DNA from 2 places in the Asticcacaulis sp. P4_H10 genome. Region 2 is predicted to be linked to the other one. Evidence: riboswitches for the same ligand, from Rfam matches in the RefSeq annotation. Region 2 holds a riboswitch; the other holds the start of a gene.

The links. A riboswitch is a leader RNA that binds a small molecule or an ion and turns the genes downstream of it on or off. The one in region 2 is predicted to bind cobalamin.
Region 1: another riboswitch for cobalamin. It lies ahead of metE (5-methyltetrahydropteroyltriglutamate--homocysteine S-methyltransferase); the one in region 2 lies ahead of AC1DON_RS19120 (TonB-dependent receptor plug domain-containing protein).

What each region holds. Positions count from the first base shown of each region.
Region 1 is NZ_JBFUKH010000005.1:109,445-114,580, forward strand. It holds gene AC1DON_RS10430 (SDR family NAD(P)-dependent oxidoreductase) at 1-743, shown strand, start outside; gene AC1DON_RS10435 (amidohydrolase family protein) at 953-1,840, shown strand; gene folB (dihydroneopterin aldolase) at 1,928-2,335, shown strand; cobalamin riboswitch at 2,417-2,624, shown strand; gene metE (5-methyltetrahydropteroyltriglutamate--homocysteine S-methyltransferase) at 2,729-5,059, shown strand; gene AC1DON_RS10450 (sugar porter family MFS transporter) at 5,123-5,136, shown strand, end outside.
Region 2 is NZ_JBFUKH010000010.1:242,345-247,480, forward strand. It holds gene AC1DON_RS19095 (GFA family protein) at 1-113, opposite strand, end outside; gene AC1DON_RS19100 (GNAT family N-acetyltransferase) at 189-902, shown strand; gene AC1DON_RS19105 (hypothetical protein) at 884-1,369, opposite strand; gene AC1DON_RS19110 (J domain-containing protein) at 1,569-2,231, opposite strand; gene AC1DON_RS19115 (BolA family protein) at 2,296-2,568, shown strand; cobalamin riboswitch at 2,691-2,875, shown strand; gene AC1DON_RS19120 (TonB-dependent receptor plug domain-containing protein) at 2,989-4,851, shown strand; gene moaC (cyclic pyranopterin monophosphate synthase MoaC) at 5,132-5,136, opposite strand, start outside.

The DNA.
Region 1 (5,136 bases), on a different contig from region 2:
CTTACGCAGGTCGTTTTGATAATCGCTGCGCCGTCATCACCGGCGGCGCAGGTGGACTGGGCAAGGCTGCGGCCGCGCGCATCATCGCCGAAGGTGGCGAGGTCGTCCTGTGGGACCTGAACGCCGAGGCGGTGGAAGCCGCAGCCAGCGACGTCGGCGCCACCGGTTTTGTGGCGCTGGACGTGTCGAAGATTGAAGAGGTCACTGCCGCTGCCAAAACGTCGGCAGAGATCCTCGGCAAGATCGACATCCTGATCGCTTCGGCGGGCATCACCGGCGCCACCGTGCCGGTGTGGGAGTTCCCGGTCGATTCGTGGCTGAAGGTCATGGATATCAATCTCAACGGCCTGTTCTACTGCAACCGTGAGATTATCCCGTACATGCTGGAAAACGGCTATGGCCGGATCGTTAACGTTGCCAGCGTCGCCGGCAAGGAAGGCAATCCGAACGCCTCGGCCTATTCGGCATCGAAGGCGGGCGTGATCGGTTTCACCAAGTCGCTGGGCAAGGAACTGGCGACCAAGGGCGTCATCGTCAATGCGCTGACGCCGGCGACCTTCGAGTCGCCGATCCTGGCGCAACTGCCGCAAAGCCAGGTCGACTATATGCGCTCCAAGATCCCGATGGGCCGTCTGGGCGTTGTCGATGAATCGGCGACCATGGTCACCTTCATGGCGTCGGAAGAGTGCTCGTTTACGACGGCCTCTGTGTTCGACACGTCTGGAGGACGGACGACTTATTAGTCGTCGTCCACCAGACATTTTTTGTTCGCCCTACCGCTTCGCTGCTTGAGGGCTGTGGCGGCCGGACGACCTGCTAAACAAGTCCCCTCTCCCTGCTTGCAGGGAGAGGGTGGCCCATCGGGCCGGGTGAGGGGCAAAAACACGTCACCCAAAACGCCGATCCCCTCTTCCGGCCTTCCACTATCCAGGGAAGAAAAAGAGGAAACCCCATGGCTATCCAGCGCTTTGTCGATGCTCACATCCATCTGTGGCAACTGAACCGTCTGTCCTATGCCTGGCTGACCCCACCCTTTTCTGATGATGGCCCGAACGGCAGCGTCGAGCCGATCGCGAAAGACTATGTCCTCAGCGACTACTTTGCCGACGCTGAAGGTTTCAAGATCGACAAGGTCGTCCATATCGACGCCGGCGCGGCCGCGTCTGACGCCCTCAACGAAACGCGCTGGCTGCAATCGCTTGCCGATGAGACGGGCTTTCCCAACGCCATCGTCGCCTTTGCCGCACTGAATGATCCGGACGTCGAGCCACTGCTGGCCCAGCACGTCGAAAGCCGCAATGTCCGCGGCATCCGCCACATCATCAACTGGCACGAAAACCCGAAGCGCACCTATACGCCGCGCAACCTGCTGGACGACCCGGCATTTGCGCGCGGGTATACGTTGCTGTCACGTTACAAGCTGTCCTTCGACCTGCAGATCTATCCCGGCCAGCTGATCCAGGCCTATGAACTGGCCAAACAACACCCCGACACGCCGGTCATCCTCAACCATATGGGCATGCCGGTCGACGCCGACCTGACGCAGTGGCGGGAAGGCATGAGCAAGCTGGCCGAACTGCCGCACGCCGCCGTTAAGATTTCCGGCCTTGGCTTTGTCGATCGTGGCTGGACAGCACAGTCGATGCGCGGCCCGGTGCTAGAAACCATCGATCGCTTCGGCCCGGAGCGCTGCGCCTTTGCCAGCGACTTCCCGACCGACAAGCTGTTCAATTCCTATTCGTACGCCTTGCGCGCCTATGACGACATCACTGCCGGCTTCAGCGCGTCCGATCGCGCCGCCCTGTTCGCTACCACCGCGGAACGCATCTATCGAATTTGAAGAGGAAATGCCCGCACCACATAATGATATAAAGATATCTTTATATCATTATTGACGACTCGATATTTTGAGGTCTAAGGTCCATGCATGACCTTAGATCACGTCTTCCTGCACGGTATCGAAGCCCACGGGCATCACGGTGTCCTCGACTTCGAGCGCCGCGACGGACAGCTTTTCGTCGTTGACGTCGATTGGTGGCTCGACACCATGGCCGCTGTCACGTCGGATCGGATAGACGCCACGGTCTGTTACAAACAGTTGCACGAGTGCGTCAGCGCCATCATTACCGGCAAGCCGTGGTCGCTGATCGAAACCCTGGCCTCACACCTGACGACCACCCTGCTCACGCGCTTTGAGGCGATCGAGATTGTCAAGGTAACCGTTCACAAGCCCCATGCTCCGATCGGTGGACGCTTCGCCGATGTCGGCATCACCTTGACCCGCCGCCGGAATAAAGCCGGCCTCGCCGCACTCCATCTGGAGGATCTGATATGACCGGCCTCATGCGATAAACACATACATATAATCATATAAAGATATCTTTATATGATGCTTGACGGGCAGTAACGCATAACCTATCACTATCGTGTCCGTGGTTCTGTCCGTCGCTTGGCGGAGAGCTAAGAGGGAAGCCGGTTCAAGACCGGCGCTGCCCCCGCAACTGTGAGCGGTGAGCCAATATCCATAATGCCATTGGGCGGAACCCTGACACGGTTCCTCCTGAGAAGGCGGATAGACGCTATGACCCGTAAGCCAGGAGACCTGCCGCAGACAAATATCCATCCCGGGCGGAGGGCCACGGGCGTGCGTTCTCACGCGCCTCATTTCCGGGGCGCGACCGTTGACGTGTGTCCGTGCTCCCCGGCCGATCATCCTACGGGGACCATCGTGTCAAAATCACAATTTCCAGTCGCTGCACTGGGGACACCGCGCATCGGCCTGAAGCGCGAACTGAAATTCGCGCTCGAAAGCTATTGGTCGGGCAAGTCCGATCAGGCAGCCTTGCTGGCCGAAGCCAAGCGCCTGCGGGCGCTCAACTGGGCGCGTCAGGAAGCGCACGGCGTCGATATGATTCCGTCGAACGACTTCTCGCTCTACGACCACGTGCTCGATACGTCGCTGATGGTCGGTGCCATCCCGGCCATTTACGGCGATAAGGCCGATCTCGACACCTATTTCACCATGGCCAGAGGATCGCAGAAAGGCCACGCCGAAACCTGCGCGCACGGCCACGTCCACCATTCCGGTCATGGCGTCCCTGCCCAGGAAATGACCAAGTGGTTCGACACCAATTACCACTACATGGTGCCGGAATTCACGGCCGATCAGACCTTCAGCCTGAAATCCTTCAAGCCGGTCGATGAGTTCCTCGAAGCCAGGGCACTGGGCCACAATACGCGTCCGGTCCTGGTCGGGCCGGTGACCTTCCTGCGTCTCGGCAAGGGGCCGGAAGGCTTTAATCCACTGTCGCTAATTGATCAGTTGATCCCGGTCTATGTCCAGATTCTGAAGGGTCTTAAGAACGCCGGTGCCGAGTGGGTCCAGATCGATGAGCCCGCCCTTGTGCTCGACGGCAATGTCGCCACCGCGGCCGCGCTGCAAAAGGCCTATGCCGCCTTTGCCCGCGACGTACCGGGTTTGAAAATCCTCGTCGCCAGCTATTTCGGCGCCTTGGAGGAAAACCTCGATGTCGCCGTCGCCCTGCCCGTCGCCGGACTGCATATCGACCTCGTCCGCGCCCCCGAGCAGTTGGCACCCGTCCTCGCCAAGGCGCCAAAAGACCTCGTCCTGTCGTTGGGCGTCATCGACGGCCGCAACATCTGGCGCGCCGACCTCGCGAAAATCCTCGACGCGCTGGAACCCGTCATCGCTGCTCATGGCGCAGGGCGTTTCCAATTGGCGCCGTCGTGCTCGCTGCTACATACGCCGATCGACCTCGACCAGGAAGACGCGCTCGATGGCGATGTCCGTTCGTGGCTGGCCTTCTCGGTCCAGAAGATGAGCGAACTCAACACCCTGTCGAAGGCCCTGGCCGAAGGACGCCAAAGCGTGCGGGACACGCTCGACCAATCGACCTCGGCCGCCGCCGCGCGCAGGAACTCCCGCAAGGTCCACGACCGCGCCGTCGACAACCGCCTGAAGGCTGTCACAGCTGAGCACACCCAACGCAAGAGCGCCTTTGCCGCCCGCGCCGCCGTCCAGCGTCAGCGCTTCAACCTGCCGGCCTTCCCGACGACGACCATCGGTTCCTTCCCGCAGACAGCTGAGGTCCGCCAGGCGCGCTCTTCCCACGCCAAGGGCCAGATCGACGATGCCAGCTATGAAATCTTCCTGCGCGAAGAAACCGAGCGCGCCATCCGCTGGCAGGAAGAGGTCGGGCTCGACGTGCTGGTGCACGGCGAATTCGAACGCAACGACATGGTGCAATACTTCGGCGAGCAGCTGTCGGGCTTCACCTTCACCAAGCACGGCTGGGTGCAATCCTATGGCTCGCGCTATGTCCGCCCGCCGGTCCTGTTCGGCGACGTGTCGCGCCCCAGGGCCATGACGGTGGAATGGTGGAAATATGCGCAATCCCTGACGGACAGGCCGGTAAAGGGCATGCTGACTGGTCCCGTGACCATCCTCAACTGGTCGTTCGTCCGTGACGACCAACCGCGTTCGGAAAGCTGCCGCCAGATTGCGCTCGCCATCCGCGACGAGGTTGAGGACCTGGAAGCCGCCGGCGCCAAGATGATCCAGATCGACGAAGCCGCACTGCGCGAAGGCCTGCCCCTGCGCCGCCGCGACTGGCAGCACTATCTCGATTGGTCGGGGGACGCGTTCCGCCTCACCGCTTCAGGTGTCGCCGACGAAACCCAGATCCACACCCACATGTGCTACTCGGAATTCAACGACATCATGGATTCGATCGCGGCGCTCGACGCCGACGTCATTTCCATCGAGACCTCGCGCTCGAAAATGGAACTGCTCGACGTCTTCAAGTCGAAAAAGTATCCGAACGAGATCGGGCCTGGCGTCTACGACATCCACAGCCCGCGTGTGCCGGACGTCAGCGAAATGGTGGAACTGATGTCGCTGGCGCGCCAGCGGCTGGACGACGTGCAGCTATGGATCAATCCTGACTGCGGCCTGAAAACCCGCAAATGGGACGAGGTCAAACCGGCGCTCGTCAACATGGTGGAGGCCGCGCGCGCTTTGCGAGAACCCGCGATTTGACTTTAGGGCGATCTGAGCCGAATACTTCTTCCAAATATAAGAAATAAGCACGGGAAGAAACATATGGCTCAGGTCAA
Region 2 (5,136 bases):
TTGCCGAACGCCTTCTGGCACATGCGGCAATGACAGACAGACGCCTGACCCAATGGCCCGGAGACTTCGAAGCGCACCGCGCCGCACTGACATCCGCCCGTTGAAATCGTCATCTGCGCCTCCGCTTGCACGCTTCGTGTCTCCGGCTATATGAAGCAGCAACCGAAAAGCGGCAACAGGACAACCTGATGAAGCACGCAGACCTCGACACGCCCGTCTGGCACGCCCTGACCACACGCCACGCCCACCTGGCCGAAGGCAGGCCGCCGGTGCTGCGCTATCCTGCCGAGGTCTCGCCATTCGCGGCTTTGCAAACGCCCGATGCGCTTGAACACCTGATCGATGTCGTGCCCGATGGCGGCAATGCCTTGTTGTGGGCGGACGATACCCTGCCCGCGCCCGCCGGTCTCGAACGGCTGGTGGCATTTCCTGTGATGCAACTGATGGCCGAGAATTTTCGGCCGTCCCAGGTCACCGCAGATATTCGTCCCCTGACAGCCGCCGATGTGCCCGACATTTTGGAACTGACAGCCCTGACCCGACCGGGACCGTTTGGCACGCGCACCATCGAAAAGGGCGACTTTGTCGGCATCCGCGATAACGGCCGGCTGATCGCCATGGCGGGTGAGCGCATGTGCCTGCCCGGTTACACGGAAATCACCGCCATCTGCACCCATCCGGACTATCAGGGACGCGGCCTGGCGAAACAGCTGATCTCGGTCATGAGCAGCAAGATCGTTGCCGAGGGACGTATCCCCTTCCTGCACTCGCTGCCGGACAACGAATCCGCCTTGCGCGCCTATGCCGCCACCGGCTTCAACCCCCGCCGCATGTGGCAGGTCAACCTGTTCGGTCGTGCTGGCGCCGCGTCAGGTAGTGACGGCTATTTTGCCGGCCGCTGATCCTCTTCTTTTCGTCGTCTCTCTTGCTCTTCAGCATATTTGAACGCGGGTGCAAAATCGCATTCGGCCTCAATCGTTTTGTTATAGATGACAATAAAGTCCCACGCCTTTTTTTGATCGTATGGCTCGTCCCTGCTTTCATCCAATAGGATTAGCGAAACGATGTTTGGGATATCGGTTTTTGTAGCGATGTACGGCACATAGCCCTTCAAGCCGAACAGACGACAATTATCGACGGCCGCCTGCTCGCGGGCTTCAGCCTCAGCAGTTGTGGGATCTAGATATTTCGGATTGACTGACCACTGCACATGGCCACTCTTGCTACGATATTCCCTGTGATATTTTTGGAGGTTGCCTGTCGGTACCGGCGCTGCTGCCGACGATGCGGGCTCAGACTCGGCAAGGACCTGTTTTTCGCACCCTCCGCAGAGGATTAACACGGCCACGATTGCTGAAAGGCGCCACATGCGAACCTCAAGGTAAACTCGCACCATCGTAGCAAACAAAAAGCCCGGCCCAAAGACCGAGCTTGATATTTAGAACTCCCGCCACACACACCGGCGGGTAAAAGCCGTCAAATTGGATGAGATGCTAGCTGGCTAGCGCCGGCTGTATTCTTATACAGCCAAGCGACGACTGCGACGCAGATTACCAATTTCACGGTTTTTACGAGGTTTGCATCTTTTTGAGGACTTTATAGGCCTTGATCACACGTTGCAGCTTGTCTTCCGCCGAACGGTCGCCCCCGTTGTTGTCCGGGTGGCAGCGCTTGAGCAGCTCGGTATAGCGCACGCGAATCTGGTCCCAGGTCGCACCGGCTTCGAGGTCGAGGTCGGCAAAGGCCTGGCGCTCGATCTTGCCGTACTGCTTCTCGACCGGAATGGCCTTGTCGCGATTCGGCGACGCGCCGGCGCCGAAGACGCTGTGAGGGTCGTACATGCCGGCGCCTTTAGTGCCCTTGGTCGTGAAATTGGCAGCTTCGCGCGATTGACGCGACGCCCGGAACGCCCAGGTCGGACGGCCGCCAGTGGCGATCGCTTCGCGGTGGCTGCGCGCCTCGCCTTCGGACATGCCGGAGAAGAAGTTCCAGTTCTTATTATACTCGCCGGCGTGAAGCTGGCAGAAGTTATAGAACTCGTTCATCATTTCGCGCGACTTCGGGGCGCGCGCCGTCGCTGCCTTGTGGCACTCCGGCCACTCGCAAGGCTTCTGGCCCGGCTTGAGCTGCAGAACGTCGTCTTCGGGGCGGCGCGTGTGTTCCTCGCCTTCCTTGGGAGGCCGGATGCGCATATCCATAAAACGCGGCTTGTACTTGAATTCATCGCTCATATGATGAGATAGCACCTTGAAAGCATAATAACTGCTGAATTGTATCTGACGTGTGAGGCCGAAAATGGGTGAAATCGCTGATCGTATCCGATCGAAGCTAGAAGCCGCCCTTAGCCCGGTGCGTCTTGATATCCAAGACGACAGCGCCAAACATAGTGGGCATTCGGGCGCGCGTGAAGGGGGCGAGAGTCATTTTTCCGTGCTTGTAGTGTCCGAAGCGTTCGAAGGGCTTAACCGTGTGGCCCGTCAGCGACGCATAAACACCGTCCTGGCCGTGGAACTGGCAGGTCCGGTCCACGCGCTGAGCATCCAGGCAAAGACGCCGGCTGAGGCATAAAAGCGCGTCCCAAAGAGTGAACCGGTTTTTGGACAGGAAGCGCGACAGAAGACTGTCGCACTTTCAGCACATCGCTGAAAATCCTCCACCCAAGCCTTGACGCGCAAAGGCGCACACCGTAATGGCCCGGCCGTGCCAATGGTGCTTCCCGAAAGGGAAGATAATAGGGAACCGGGTGGAAATCCCGAACTGTCCTCGCAACTGTAAGCGTTGAGCCCGCCGCCACACGTCACCTGCTTTCGCGGGGAAGACGGCGTCGGGCGCTGGAAACGCAAGTCAGGAAACCTGCCGTGGCTGTCGTCCTTTGCCGGGTCGAGGTGTGCCGGGCGAGCGAGAAGCCTCTCGAAAGACGATGTGTTTGTGAGCCGTAGTCCAATGTGGGCTATCGGCTCTCGTCTTCTGGCGGAAAGAAACCGTTCCATGTTGAAGAAGATCCTCACGCTCGGCGCATCCGCGCTGGCGCTCCTCTCCCCGACGCTCGCTCATGCCGATGGCGAAGACGTCATCGTCACCGTCACGCGCGAAGCCCTGTCGGTGTCCAAGATCGGCCAGGCCGTCGACGTCCTGACCGACAAGGACATCAAGTCCTATCAATCCCTGTCGGTCAGCGACCTGCTGTCGCGCACCACCGACCTGCACACCATTTCCAATGGCGGTCCGGGCGCGGCGGGCGCCTCCAGCATCCGTGGCGCAGGCGCCGATCAGGTCCTGTACCTGCTCGACGGCATTGCGCTCAATGACCCGTCGCAGGTCGGCGGCGGCGTCGATCTCGGCGTCCTGTCGACCGGCGACGCCGAACGCATCGAAGTCCTGCGTGGACCGCTGTCGACCCTGTGGGGATCGGGCGCTGTTGGTGGCGTCGTCAGCATCACCACGCGCCGCGCGACGGAAGCCCTGGAGGGCGACCTGTCCGTCGAAGGCTTCGACCATTATGGCGCGGCACGCCTCGGTGTTGGCGGCAAGGCCGGCCGTCTGAACTGGCGCGTTTTTGCCTCCGGCCTGAACGATCGTGGCGTATCGGCGGCAGCCACCGGCACCGAAGCCGATGGCTTTACCCAGACGCAACTGAGCGCACGTGCAAGCTACGCAATCACCAACACGGTAAGTGTTACCGGCCTGGCGGCAAAGACGCACAATTACAGCGAAGTCGATGGCTACGACATCAACTTCAATTTCACCGACACGGATGAAACCTCGCTCAGCGACACGACTCTGGCCGCGCTTGGTCTAACGGCGAAGTATGACGCGTTCGAACACACCCTGTCGGTCAGCGCGACCGAAACCGAGCGTAACCTGTACGATCAGAGCCGCACCCCGACTTTTGAGGGCCGCGGCCGCTCGCTGACGGCGGATTACCACCTGGTCTATCGCATATCCGACGCCACGCGCCTGCTGGCTGGCCTGCGCCATCAAAAAGATGAGATGCGCACGCAATCGACCTGGACACCGCTGCAAACCGCCGATCAGGACCTGACCAGCGCCTATGGCCAGGTTCGCCACGATTTCGGCGCCACCACCGTGGCCGTCAGCGCCCGTCACGACGAGTCGTCGAGCTTCGGCGGCCAGGACATCGTTCAGGCTTCGGTAGCCTTCCCCGTCGGCCAGTGGCGGTTCCGCGCCAGTGCCGGCCAGGGCGTCAAGGTGCCAAGCCTGTATCAGCTCTACAGCGACTACGGCAATGCGGACCTTCAGCCCGAAAAGGCGCTGACCATCGACGGCGGCTTCGACTACAGCTTCGCTTCGGGCCAGGTTTCGGTGACGGTGTTCACGCGCAACATCGACAACCTGATCGGCTTCGATTCGTGCTGGCCGGCAACGGCTGCCCTGTGCGCAACCCATCCCTTTGGCTTCTACGACAATATCGACAAGTCCGAAGCCAATGGTGTCGAGCTGGAGTGGACGCAGGACATCAGCGATCGCCTTCACCTGCGCGGCAATCTGACGGCGCTCAATACCCGCAACGAATCGGCCGGACTGGAAGGCAAGGAGCTGGCGCGCAAGCCGAACCTGCTGGCCAATGTCGACCTCAACTACGACGTCAGCGACGCCCTCAACCTGGCGATCGGCGTGCGCCACGCCGGCGATGCCTTCGACAATGCGGCCAACACGGTCGCCCTCGATGCCTACACCCTGACCGACCTGCGCATGCGTTACCAACTGAACGATCGCGTCGAACTTTATGGCCGTATCGAGAACCTGACCGATCAGCGCTACCAGACGGCTGCCGGTTACGGCCAAGTCGGCCGCAGGCTGTGGGTCGGGGTGCGCACGCGGTTATTCTAGCCCTACGTGCACGAGTGCACACCAAATTGAGCGTGTGCAACAACTTACCTCACGCTTTTGGCAATTGTGGCGCGAATATGAACGAAAAACGTATTGTGCGTTGCGATGAAAAATGCTTCGTTCCGGGCGTACTTTAAGTATTGCCGGGCGCTTTCAGGCCGTCGGACGTTCCAACCCGTCCGACGGCCGTATAACATCTGCGCTAGACCATGATGCGTTTCGGTTGAACCGCCATCATGGCCTAAGTTTTTGCTTTGTCGCGATATCCAGCCAAAAACCGCTACA